2 regions of the Dellaglioa sp. BT-FLS60 genome follow, and region 2 is predicted to be linked to the other one. Evidence: a T-box and tRNA genes for the amino acid it is inferred to sense, from the RefSeq annotation. Region 2 holds a T-box; the other holds one or more tRNA genes.
The links. The T-box of region 2 lies ahead of leuS (leucine--tRNA ligase). A T-box ahead of a tRNA ligase gene usually reads a tRNA of that ligase, here a tRNA-Leu.
Positions count from the first base shown of each region.

Region 1: it encodes a tRNA-Leu, which carries the amino acid that the T-box ahead of leuS (leucine--tRNA ligase) is inferred to sense. The anticodon was not compared.

Region 1 covers NZ_JBSOLI010000029.1:75,194-82,056, reverse strand. The annotation lists gene ACVQ8P_RS02520 (cation-translocating P-type ATPase) at 1-1,998, shown strand, start outside; gene ACVQ8P_RS02515 (hypothetical protein) at 2,014-2,454, shown strand; gene ACVQ8P_RS02510 (Tex family protein) at 2,552-4,726, shown strand; gene ACVQ8P_RS02505 (SprT family protein) at 4,728-5,180, shown strand; tRNA gene ACVQ8P_RS02500 (tRNA-Leu) at 5,241-5,325, shown strand; gene ACVQ8P_RS02495 (beta-ketoacyl-ACP synthase III) at 5,505-6,491, shown strand; gene ACVQ8P_RS02490 (acetyl-CoA carboxylase biotin carboxyl carrier protein) at 6,507-6,863, shown strand, end outside.
Region 2 covers NZ_JBSOLI010000031.1:194,538-201,400, forward strand. The annotation lists gene ACVQ8P_RS04365 (pseudouridine synthase) at 1-349, opposite strand, end outside; gene ACVQ8P_RS04370 (putative polysaccharide biosynthesis protein) at 363-2,012, opposite strand; gene leuS (leucine--tRNA ligase) at 2,167-4,581, opposite strand; T-box leader at 4,639-4,843, opposite strand; gene ACVQ8P_RS04380 (MDR family MFS transporter) at 4,872-6,335, opposite strand; tRNA gene ACVQ8P_RS04385 (tRNA-Asp) at 6,487-6,559, opposite strand; tRNA gene ACVQ8P_RS04390 (tRNA-Met) at 6,562-6,635, opposite strand; tRNA gene ACVQ8P_RS04395 (tRNA-Glu) at 6,648-6,719, opposite strand; tRNA gene ACVQ8P_RS04400 (tRNA-Ser) at 6,734-6,821, opposite strand; tRNA gene ACVQ8P_RS04405 (tRNA-Ile) at 6,835-6,863, opposite strand, start outside.

The sequences.
Region 1 (6,863 bases), on a different contig from region 2:
CGTATTGCAGGGATGCTTAACTCCGCAGATGAAATGAAAACGCCACTTCAAGAAAATTTAAATCAATTAGGTAAAACCTTAACTATTTTAATCTTAATTATCGCCGTTATTGTCTTTTTTGTAGGTTTACAAAATGGGGATAACAGTGTGATTGATATGTTATTAATTGCGATTTCGTTGGCCGTTGCTGCTATTCCAGAGGGATTACCCGCAATTGTTACCATTATTTTGGCGCTTGGTACACAAAAAATGGCCAAAAGAAATGCGATTGTTAGAAAATTACCAGCAGTTGAAACGTTAGGTAGCACTGATATTATTGCATCAGATAAGACAGGAACGTTAACGTTGAATCAGATGACTGTTGAAAAAATAGTTATCAACAATCAGTTATTAGAGGCTGATGAAGTAACGCCTAATTGGGATAACCCGTTATATCAAGTGATGACATTTAGCAATGACACGAAACAAACGTCTGAGGGTCAGTTACTTGGTGATCCAACAGAAACGGCTCTTATTCAATATCATTTAGATCATGGCTTAGACGTGACGGCATTATTAGCGAAGGAACCGCGAGTTGCTGAAGTGCCTTTTGATTCTGAACGTAAATTAATGTCAACCATTCAAAAAGTTACTGACAAACTATTTTTTGTTGCCGTTAAAGGGGCCCCTGATCAATTGTTGAAACGTGTGACACGTTACGTTGAAAATGGTGAGATTAAAACAATGACTGATGCACAGTTAGCCATCATTATGGCCAATAATCACGATATGGCAACGCAAGCATTACGTGTGTTAGCTTTTGCTTATCGTGAAATAGAGATCCTCCCAGAAATAGTGACTTCAGAGACAGTGGAAAATGATTTAATTTTCGCTGGATTAGTTGGTATGATTGATCCGGAGAGACCTGAAGCTGCAGCCGCAGTACGTGAAGCTAAAAAAGCAGGTATTCGACCATTAATGATTACGGGCGATCATCGTGATACGGCTGAAGCAATTGCTGTTCGATTAGGTATTGTTGAAGCAGGTCAGCACGAAGCCATTATTTCTGGTGCTGAGTTAGATGAATTATCGGATGCCGCATTTGAAAAGCAAGTGGCGCAATATTCAGTGTATGCACGAGTATCGCCTGAACATAAGGTTCGGATTGTTAAAGCATGGCAGAAAAAGAATCAGGTAGTCGCAATGACTGGTGATGGTGTCAATGATGCCCCCGCTTTAAAATCAGCTGATATTGGGATTGGTATGGGAATCACCGGGACTGAGGTATCAAAAGGGGCTTCAGACATGGTGCTTGCCGATGATAATTTTGCGACAATTGTTTTTGCGGTTAAAGAAGGTCGTAAGGTCTTTTCTAATATTCAAAAATCAATTCAATATTTACTCTCTGCAAACTTAGGTGAAGTTCTTACGTTATTCGTTATGACGATGATGGGTTGGAGTATTTTGGCGCCTGTGCATATTTTGTGGATTAACTTGGTGACAGATACTTTTCCTGCCATCGCCTTGGGTGTTGAACCTGCCGAAAAAGGGTTGATGAATCACAAGCCCCGTGGCCGTAGAGCAAACTTTTTTTCAGGTGGTGTGATGCCAAGTATTATTTATCAAGGTATCTTAGAAGGGGTCATAACATTATTTGTTTATTGGTTGGCTTTAACGTATCCTGTTCATATGGGTGCTAAATTGATTCATGCAGATGCTTTAACAATGGCTTTTGCAACATTGGGATTAATACAGTTATTTCATGCCTTTAATGTTAAATCAATTCATGGATCAATTTTCAACCGTAATATCTTTAAAAATGTGACATTTAACTGGTCAATTTTGGCCTCATTCGCGATGCTTGCAGCGACAATTTTAATTCCTGGATTAAATAAAATGTTCCATGTGAGCCATTTGGACATGTATCAATGGGTAATTGTCTTAGCAGGCTCGTTCTCAATCATTGTGATTGTTGAAATCGTGAAATTTGTTCAACGATTAGTCAAAAAAAATAAATAAAAGGAAGTATGTATCTTGAAAAAAAGAGTTAATGTTAATTATTATATCAATGCACTAAATGATGTTGCACAAGCAACTGAAGAAATGGGTAATTCGTTAAATGAGCATTATGAAATCATGGAAAAAGCAATCAATGCTGATGATTTTTCAACTGTTTCAGATGATGAATTTACGACAACTAAAGAAAAATTTGTCGAAGGTACTGCAAGTTATCAAGAAAATTTGAGTAAATTAGATGATTTACAAGTGCCAATCCCTGTTTTAGGAAAACATAAAAAATTGATTAGTGGCTACCGTACTTTCGTTGAAGGCTGTGACGAAATGACAAACAGTATCAACGTTGAAAAACATCTTGTTGAAGTGGCTGCTTTTAAAGGCTCAGAAGAGAAACAAGATCAAGGAATGACACAAACAACAGATATGATGCAACGTATTATGCAACAAATTTTAGGTTAATTTTAACTAAAGAGATTGATATTAGGAATGGTTGTGCTGACGCCTATTATTAGTCTCTTTTTTATGAACAAAAAATATTTGAATTGAGGTCATTATTATGGAAAAAGCAATCATGCCGTTAGTGTTAAAAGAGTTAAAGCAATATAGAGAAAAACAAGTTAATGCCGTTTTAGGGATGCTCGATGAAGGGAATACAGTGCCCTTTATTGCACGATATCGAAAAGAAAGAACAGACAGTTTGGATGAAGTTCAAATTCGTGAAATCGAATCGACTTATAAACATGTTGAAAGTTTAGAAAAGCGTAAGTCAGAAGTTATCCACATCATTGATGAGCAAGGTCATTTGACGGAAGCTTTAAATAAAAAAATTATGGCTGCCCAAAAGTTACAACAAATTGAAGATTACTACCTGCCTTTCAAACAAAAGCGTCGAACTAAAGCCACAATTGCCAAAGAAGCAGGATTGGAACCATTTGCTAAATGGTTATTATCGTTCCCTCAGACCTTGACTGAAATCAAACAAAAATCAGAAGCCTTTATTAACAGTGATGCCGCCATTTTAACTGAAGAAGATGTTTTTGCCGGGGCTCATGAAATTCTGGCTGAGGCCTTTGGTGAAAGTGCTGAATATCGTGAATGGATTCGGAAGGCAACGCAAAAAGAAGGCCTATTTGAAGCTAAGGTTAAGGCTGAAGAAAAAGATGAAAAAGGTATTTATCGTGATTATTATGACTTTAGTGAAGCACTAAAATCAGTGGTTCCGCATCGTGTTCTTGCTATTAATCGTGGTGAAAAAGAGGGAATTTTAAAAGCGTCCGTTGTAGCGCCAGAACAAGCTATTATGACATTTATGCATTTTAGAATTATTGGTAGAAATAGTGGTGACGCAGTTGCAATCATTGAAGAGGCGTACCAAGATAGTTATAAACGATTCATTAAACTAGCAATTGAACGTGAAATTCGTAAAGGCATGACAGAAGTTGCTGAAGAACAAGCTATCAATGTTTTTGGGGATAACTTGTATCACTTACTTATGCAGGCACCTTTGAAAGGTAAAATTGTTTTAGGCTTTGATCCAGCTTATCGAACAGGGTGTAAATTAGCGATTGTTGATGGAACAGGTAAATTCTTAGATAAATTGGTGATTTATCCACACAAACCTGCGAATGGTGAAAAACGTGCGGCCGCTGCTGGACAATTCAAAGATTTTCTTGAGAAATATCAAGTTGAAATGATTGCGATTGGAAATGGAACGGCAAGTCGTGAATCTGAACAATTTGTTTCAGATATTTTAAAAGAAATCGAGCGACCTATTTTTTATGTTATTGTCAATGAAGCCGGTGCATCAGTCTATTCAGCTAGCCAAGCCGCTCGTGACGAATTCCCAGACTTACATGTTGAAGAACGATCAGCGATTAGTATTGGTCGTCGCTTGCAAGATCCATTGGCTGAATTAATTAAAATTGATCCTAAGTCAGTGGGTGTTGGTCAATATCAACATGATGTCGCTGAAAAAAAATTAGATGCACAGTTAGATGTTGTGATTGAAGATGCAGTTAATAACGTCGGCGTTAACTTAAACACAGCTAGCTCAGAGTTATTAACAAAAATTTCTGGATTAAATTTAACAATTGCTAAAAATGTGGTTATTTATCGTGATGAGAATGGTAAATTTACGAAACGTCAACAACTTAAAAAGGTGCCTCGCTTAGGACCTAAGGCTTATGAACAAGCAATCGGGTTCTTACGGATTGTTTCTGGGGATAACATTTTAGATAATACCGATATTCATCCTGAAAGTTATCCACTAACCAAACTTTTGTTGAAAGAGTTGGGGATAAAGGTAACGGAACTGGGTAAAACGGAAACTAATGACCACTTAGCGCAGGCAAATGCTGAAAATTTAGCACAGGCTGTGGATAGTGGGATTGAAACGGTCACAGATATTTTAACGAGTTTACAAAAACCAGGTCGTGATTTACGTGATGATATGCCGGCACCATTGTTACGTCATGATGTTTTAACAATTGAAGATTTGAAACCAGGGATGTCCTTACAAGGGACAGTTAGAAATGTCATTGATTTTGGTGCCTTTGTGGATATCGGTGTTAAACAGGATGGACTTGTCCACATTTCACAGTTAACGGATAAGTTTGTTAAAAAACCAAGTGAAGTCGTTGCGGTTGGGGATATTGTTACCGTTTGGGTAATGGAAGTTGATTTGAATCGACACCGTGTCCAATTAACGATGAAACGACCTGCAGATAAATAAGATGACGGATTTTGAATTAACAACACTGGTAAAAAACATATCAACAACCTTTTTTAAGCAACCCTTTAAACACAAGGCGTTATTTAATAGAAGATTACGGACGACGGGTGGACGCTATCGGTTAAATGATCACAATATTGAAATTAATCCTAAGATGTTAACAGAGCATGATGAGGCTGTTTTAATCGGTGTTATCAAACATGAATTGTGTCATTATCATTTGCACCTTTCACGTCAAGGGTATCAACATCGTGATCGTGACTTTAAACAATTATTGGCAGCAGTTGGTGGGAGTCGGTTCGCACCTGCTAGCCCAAAAGTAGTTAAAATAAAAAAAGTGATTCATTATCAATGTGCTAATTGTGGACAACAGTATAATCGACAAAGGAAAATTAATTTATCGCGGTATGTTTGTTCAAAGTGTCGAGGTAAGTTAATTTTAGTGGAAAATTAACTTTTTTTAAAATGAGGCTTGTAACAAAGGACAATTTTTGCTACAATTATGATTGTTCTTGCGAGTATGGCGGAATTGGCAGACGCGTCAGACTAAGGATCTGGTGGGATAATATCCCGTGATGGTTCGAATCCATTTACTCGCATCATAGATTTACCAAAAAGCACTTGAGCCTGTTAATACAGGGTTCGGTGCTTTTTTTAATGAATAATGGGCAGGCTGGCGTATTATGAGGTTAAATAATTATTAAGCGTTAATCAATTTTGTGTCTTAATGTCACTATTATTGATAAAATAGAATGAATGAGACTTAACGACTGGGAGAATGGGTAAATTGAATAATTATGTCAAAATAAAAACGACGGCACATTTTGTGCCAGAACGAATCGTGACGAATGATGAACTAGCTGCATTTATGCCTACATCTGATGAATGGATTGTGGCACATACTGGGATTCAAACACGGCATTATGCTATTAATGAAAATACATCAGATCTAAGTACAAAAGTGGCAAATGACCTTTTGCGTAAATCTGGATATGCAGCATCAGAGATTGATTTAATTATTGTATCAACTATTTCACCAGATGCTATAACGCCATCAACGGCGGCAATTGTTCAAGGTAATATTGGGGCAACAAATGCGTTTGCTTTTGATATTAGTGCTGCTTGTGCTGGATTTGTATTTGCGATGAGTACTGCAGAAAAATTTTTGCGTACGGGACAATATCAACGAGCTATTGTCATTAGTGCAGAAGTTAACTCAAAAATGATGGACTTTAAGGATCGTACAAGTGCGGTTTTCTTTGGGGATGGAGCTGGTGGCGCTCTTATTGAAGCATCAGAAAAGTCGATAGATGAAAGTTTTATTGCTGAAAAAATTGAAGCAAATGGCCTCAAAAAAGAAGTGATTCATAGTGGCCGAATTGCGCCTTTAAGTGAAATTAATGGTGATAATTATCCAACAATGGATGCTTTTTTCCAAGAAGGTCGAGATGTTTTTGAATTTGCGACAACAGTTGTGCCTGTTCAGATGAAACGATTACTCGCAGATAACCAGTTGAAAACAAGTGATATTGATTTGGTTGTATGTCATCAGGCTAATTTACGAATCATTGAAACAATTGCTGCTGAATTAGAGATGCCAATTGAGAAATTTGCGACGAGTGTTGTTCATCATGGAAATACGTCTTCGGCAGGAATTCCTATGGCTCTCGATGAAGCAATTGAACAAGGATTTACAGGTGGCACAGTCTTATTGACTGGATTTGGCGCAGGTTTAGCCTATGGAAGTTTACTAATAAAAATTTAAGGTGTGTGCGAATTAATGAAATATAATGAAATAAGTCAATTATTAGATAAAATTGCAACGATGCCCTTTTCTCATGTTGAGATAAAAGATGGCGAGTTTAAAGTCGTTATTGATCAGGAACAATTAGCCGAGAAGCCAGTTTCAAAAATAAAGGTACAAACGGATGTAAATGAAACTATTTTTGTGGTTAAAAGCCCACTTGTTGGCCTAATTCATTTTGATAAAATGGGTGAAGTCGGAACTCAAGTAACTAAAAAAGAAGTTATTGCTCAAATTGAAAGTATGAAATTGTATAATGATATTCAATCCTCAGTGACAGGGGTCATTCTCGAACGCTTAGTTGATGATGGCGAGTTAGTTGAATTTAATCAA
Region 2 (6,863 bases):
GACCATCATTTGTAATAAGCAATAATCCAGTTGTATCTTTATCTAATCGGCCAACTGGAAATAAATCATCCCGATAATCAACCCTATTAAACAAATCCATCACTGTTTTTTGCTTTCTATCTTTAGTTGCTGTCAACACCCCAGCAGGTTTATTCAGAAGATAATAATAGTACTTTTGATAAGGAATCACATCACCATTCACCTGAATAACTGATTTAGTTGGGTTAACTTGAATTTTAGCACTAGTAGTTAATTCGCCATCAATCATCACTTGCTTTTGTTTGATAATTTTTCGAACATTACTTCTTGTACCAAATTGCATTTCTGTCAAAAATTTATCAATTCTCATTTCAGATTAAACCTCACTTAATTCTCAATTTACGACGTAATCCAGCAACACGATCACCTAATATTTTATCGGCCAATCTTGTTTTTAAACTGAAGTAAATATAAACATACCCACCCATACCAGCAGCAATAATAAGGGTAATAATGGCACTCATTCGACTATCTATTGGTAACACTAAATAGATTACTTTTACCACTATAAGTGCAACAAAAAATGTCATTAACGCATAAAGCATCATTTTGTTTAATCTTGTCTGTAACAATTTCACATTTAAATGGAACATTTTGTGTAATGATCGAACCATTAACCATGAACTGACACCCATACCGATTGCCGTAGCAGCTAATGGACCAAATGCGCCTAACCAGGCAACTAATGGGTATTGGACAATTAATTTAATGACCATACCAACGACAAAATAAATAATCGCTTTTTTATTTTGATAAACACCTTGTAAAATAGCAGAAACAACTGTAAACAACCCTAGAAAAATGGATTCATAAGCTGAAAATTGTAAGACGTAAATGCCGACTGGATCATAACCATAAAAGATAACGTATAAGGGGTGAGCAACAGCAGCCATCCCTAACGCACATGGCAACATCACAAAAAAGAATAATTGTAATGTATCTGCGGTTTGTTCACTCAAAGCTTTTTTATCATTTCGCGTATATGCCTCAGACAATAGTGGAATGGCCGTAATTGACATAGCAGATGCAATAGAAATAATAATCATTACTAATTTGTTGGCGTTAAAGCTAAATAATGCCCATAATTCATTTTGTACTGTTCGCGAATAATTAGTAACATGCGTCATAATACCAAAGAAAGTATACTGATCAATCAAACCAAAAATTGTAATCGCAGCCCCAATAATGATAAAAGGAATTGATTCCCGAATAACTTCTTTAACAATTTGTTTGGTAGAAATCGTCAGTTTGTTATCACTGTTAGCAACTAATCGATCTAATTCAGGTTTGCGACGATAAAAATACCAAACTAAAACCAGCATCCCGCCTAATGCACCAATAAAGGCTGCAAAAGTTGATTGCGTCACGCCCGTAATATAGCTACCATGGCTAATTTTCATAATGAAAAATGTTGCTGCAAGCATATAGATAACTCTAGCAATCTGTTCAAAAAATTGTGAAATAGCCGATGGAGCCATTTCTTGATAACCTTGGAAAAAACCACGAATCAAGCTCATCATAGGAATAATCAATAGCGCCCAAGATAAAGATCTAAAAACAGGAATAACATTTTTATCACCACTTGTGATATATGGTGCAATAATCCATAAAATTACTGCACAAACGACACCCATAATAGCCATTAGCGCCATCCCATATTTAAATAGACGTCTTCCAATACCATATTCATTCTGTGCATTGTAATGCGCAACTTGTTTAGCAACCGCTGAAGGTACCCCAGCCACAGCAATCATCAGGAAGAAACTATAAACATTATATCCCATACTGTATAAGGCATTAGCCTGCAATCGATCTGGACCCAACCACATATTCCAGGGAATTATATAAATAGCCCCTAAAACTCTTGAAAAAATACTACCAGCAGTCATCCAAGCTGATCCCTGCAGCATTTTTTGTTTAGCATTATTTTGTTCAGGTGCGGTCTGGCCTTCAACCTTAATATCTTCATCCATTACTTTTGTACCCTACTTTCTCGTCACACTTAATCTTACTATTTTATAGCTTTTAAATTTCAGTTGCAATTTATTTTTTAAATTTTAATCAAAAAATAAACGAATACTATAAAATAGACTCATTCTATAGTATTCGTTTATTCAAATGTAAAATTTAGTTTGCAACAATATTAACTAATTTACCAGGAACAGCAATCACTTTACGGATTGTTTTACCTTCAAGTTCTTCTTTAATTTTGTCATCATTTAAAGCTAATTTTTCTAATTCATCTCTAGTTGCCTCTTTTGAAACGACACTATGCTGACGAACTTTACCATTAACTTGTAAAACAATTTCAACTGTATCTTCAACAAGTTTACTTTCATCAACTTTAGGCCATGCAACATAACTAATTGACCCCTCGTGTCCTAATAATGACCAAACTTCTTCAGCCATATGTGGTGTAATTGGTGCAATTAATTGAATAAACCCTTCGATTTGTTCTTTAGCCAATGATTTAGCTTTATAAGCTTCATTAATAAAAATCATTAATTTTGAAATAGCAGTATTAAAGTGAAGTGCTTCATAATCCTCAGTTACTTTTTTAACCGTTAAATTATAAATCTTATCCAGTTCACCATCGTTTTCATCAACAATAGCTGAACTAATATGATTATCTTCATCCATAATTAAGCGCCAGATACGTTCGATAAATTTATGAGAACCATTTAACCCATCTTCGCTCCAAGCAATTGAAGCATCTAAGGGGCCCATAAACATTTCATAAAGACGTAAAGTATCTGCACCAAAGCGTTCAACAATATCATCTGGATTAACGACATTTCCTTTAGATTTAGACATTTTTTCATGATTATCACCCAAAATCATTCCTTGATTAACTAATTTTTGGAATGGTTCTTTAGTAGGCACAACACCAATATCGTATAAAAATTTATGCCAGAATCTTGCGTATAGCAAATGAAGAACAGCATGTTCAGCACCACCAACATAAACATCAACTGGTAACCATTTTTCTAACTTTTTGTAATCAGCAATTCCATTAGGATTGTGTGGATCAATAAATCGAATAAAGTACCATGAACTACCAGCCCATTGTGGCATTGTATTCGTTTCACGTTTACCTTTACGACCATTTTCATCAACAACATTAATCCAGTCCGTTAGATTAGCTAATGGGCTTTCACCAGTCCCAGATGGTTTAATATCTGTTGCCTCAGGTAATTTAAGTGGCAATTGATCAACGGGAACTGTAGTTGTTTCGCCATCTTCCCAATGAATAATAGGAATTGGTTCACCCCAGTAACGTTGTCTTGAGAATAACCAGTCACGTAATTTATAATTGATTTTCTTTTGACCAACCTTATTTTCTTCCATCCACGCAATCGTTTTTTCGATGGCTTCAGCTTTCTCTAATCCATTTAAAAATCCGGAATTGATATATTTACCTGGTACTGTATTAGGTTCATCAGTAATCTCAGATCCTTCAATAACCGGTAAAATAGGCAATTCGTATTTTGTAGCAAATTCAAAATCTCTTTCATCATGTGCAGGAACAGCCATAATTGCACCTGTTCCATATGAGGCTAAAACATAATCGGCAATCCAGATTGGTAATTTTTCACCATTTACAGGATTAATTGCATAAGAACCAGTAAATACACCAGTCTTCTCTTTAGCTAAATCAGTTCTCTCTAAATCAGATTTAACTTCAATTTTCTTTTGATAAGCTTTAACAGCCTCTTTTTGAGAATCAATCGTAATGTCATCAATTATAGCCAATTCAGGTGCGACGACAATATAGGAAACACCATAAATAGTTTCAGGGCGCGTCGTGAAAACTTCAATTTTTAAATCATCAAATTGATCAACTTTAAAATCAACACTTGCTCCTGTTGATTTACCAATCCAATTTCTTTGTTGTTCTTTAATACTATCTGGCCAATCTAAATCATCTAAATCTGAAAGTAAACGGTCTGCATAAGCTGTAATTTTCAAGACCCATTGACGCATCGGTTTTCTAACAATTGGATAGCCACCACGTTCCGTCTTACCATCTATAACTTCCTCATTAGCAACAACCGTTCCTAAATCAGGACTCCAGTTAACGGCAACCTCATCTTCGTAGGCTAACCCTTTTTCATACAACTTCTCAAAAATCCATTGAGTCCATTTATAATAATCTGGATCAGTCGTATTTAATTCACGATTCCAATCATATGAAAGTCCCAAAGATTTAATTTGGCGTCTAAAATTATCAGTATTCGTTTTTGTGAATGCCTTAGGACTGTGTCCAGTATCAAGTGCGTACTGCTCAGCTGGAAGCCCAAACGCATCCCATCCCATTGGATGCAAGACGTTAAATCCCTGCATTCTCTTCATTCGAGCCAAAATATCAGTGGCTGTAAATCCTTCTGGATGCCCGACGTGAAGTCCCTGACCGGATGGATATGGGAACATATCTAACGCATAGTAGTTTTTCTTTTCAGCATCTTCAGTTGTTTTAAACGTCTGATTAGCATCCCAAAACGCTTGCCATTTTTGTTCAATCTCTTTATGGTTATATGCCATTCTTAATAACTCCCTTTCTGATTATATATACAAAAAAGTCCTATAGAAGATAAACTTCTATAGGACGAATTTTCCGCGGTACCACCTATTATTCCAGTATAAATACTGACTCTTTTTCATAACGTGAAATAACGTTCGCACCTACTATCGTTCAGTGAGAAAACTCGAGAATGAGTTCAAATAACCAATTATGTATATTTCCACTACCATATACTCGCTGAAATAATCAGTTAAACTACTAGTTTCTCTTAATCGTTTTATATTAATTTTAGTGTAGCAAATGAACGCTATTATTGCAAATAATCTTTCGTTTTTTTATCGAACAAATTAACAATGATTGCAAGAATAACAACACAAATTCCTGCTACATATATTCCATGAAGTCCTTGATATAATACCTCACGCAATTTTGGTATCAAATGTTGTGGTAATTGATTAGCAGTCTGCGGATTAATCAAGATATCCATCATACTATCCTTAGTTCCAGGCGTTTTTACTATTTCTTTATGCATCTGTGCATTAAATATAATACCAAATACTGAAATCATCAATGTTTGTCCCAGCGTTCGACTTAAAGTATTAAATGATGTAGCCATACCTATGTCAGCCTGTGGCACTAAGCTCTGTGCTGTTACCGTTGTAGCTGTAATTGTAATTCCAAATCCGACACCTAATACTGCTGAAATAATAAAAAACAGGTAAAAAGGAGTATCTATTGGTAATATTCCTAAAGCAACTGCTCCAATTAAAACAAGAAATAAACTAATCGCTAATACCTTTTTAGGTACCCATGCCGCCATCATATTTCCCGCAAAAAAAGATCCAGCAATCCATAAAATAGAACTTGGAGTCACTGCAAATCCCGCCATTGATGCTTTTAACCCAAGTATTCCCTGTGTCCAAGTTGGAATATAAACTTCAAATCCAATTAAAAATCCAGATATTAATGCTGCCACTAAATTTTGAATAACAAATGTTCTATTTTTAAAAAGTTTCAACGAAATAATTGGATCTTCGACCCTTTTTTCCCAAAGTATAAACAAAAATATCGTAACAACAAAAAGAAAAAAGAAAATAAATACAATTAAATCAATACCCACATCACCCCAACGTTGAAAACTATATAAAATAGATAAAATACCAATCATTAAAAGAAAACTACCTAAAAAATCTATTTTTGAACTCATAATTCTACGTTTTTCTTTGAAAAATAGCTGAATCATTACTATCGTTATTAAACCAATAGGTAAGTTAATAAAAAAGACCCAATGCCAATTAAGATGATCAACAATAAAACCACCTAACAATGGCGCAACAACTGACGCTATTCCCCAAGCTGATCCGTTTAATCCCATAACTTTAGCACGTTTTTCTACAGAATAAATATCGGCAAGAATGGTAAATGACACTGGCATTATTGCTCCCGCTCCAATACCCTGAATAGCTCGTGAGATAATTAAAGCAGTCATACTATTCGAAAAACCACAAAGTGTCGACCCAACCAAAAAAATTATTAATCCAAATATGAATACTGGCTTACGTCCTAAGACATCTGCAAGTTTGCCATATATTGGTGTCATCATAGCGTTTGTTAATAAATATATTGAAAAAACCCAATTCATTAATGACACCCCATGAAGTTCACCAACTATAGTCGGCATAGCTGTTGAAACAATCGTTCCTTCAACAGCCGTCAAAAATGTTGCCACAAAAATTGCAATCGTAACTAAACGTACACTCGTTCTAGAATTCATGCAGTACCTCTCTCCTAAACAAAAATAATTTAATTCATCAAGCAATCTTTTAATATTATTCATCGTAAATAATAAATTTTTATCTTCTTAAAGTGAATAATAAAAAAGGAACCTAAACTTATAAAGTTTAGGTTCCAATAATTACTTGTAACGGTCCTAACCGGATTTGAACCGGTGATCTTCCGCGTGACAGGCGGACGTAATAACCCCTATACCATAGGACCAATTGCGGGAGTAGGATTTGGACCTACGACCTTCGGGTTATGAGCCCGACGAGCTACCAGACTGCTCCATCCCGCGATAATATTAAAGTGACCCGTACGGGATTTGAACCCATGTTACCGCCGTGAAAGGGCGGTGTCTTAACCACTTGACCAACGGGTCATAATAACGAAAAACGGAGAAGGAGGGATTCGAACCCTCGCGCCATTTTCACGACCTACACCCTTAGCAGGGGCGCCTCTTCAGCCACTTGAGTACTTCTCCATAAAATAATTGATGGGCCTAAATGGACTCGAACCATCGACC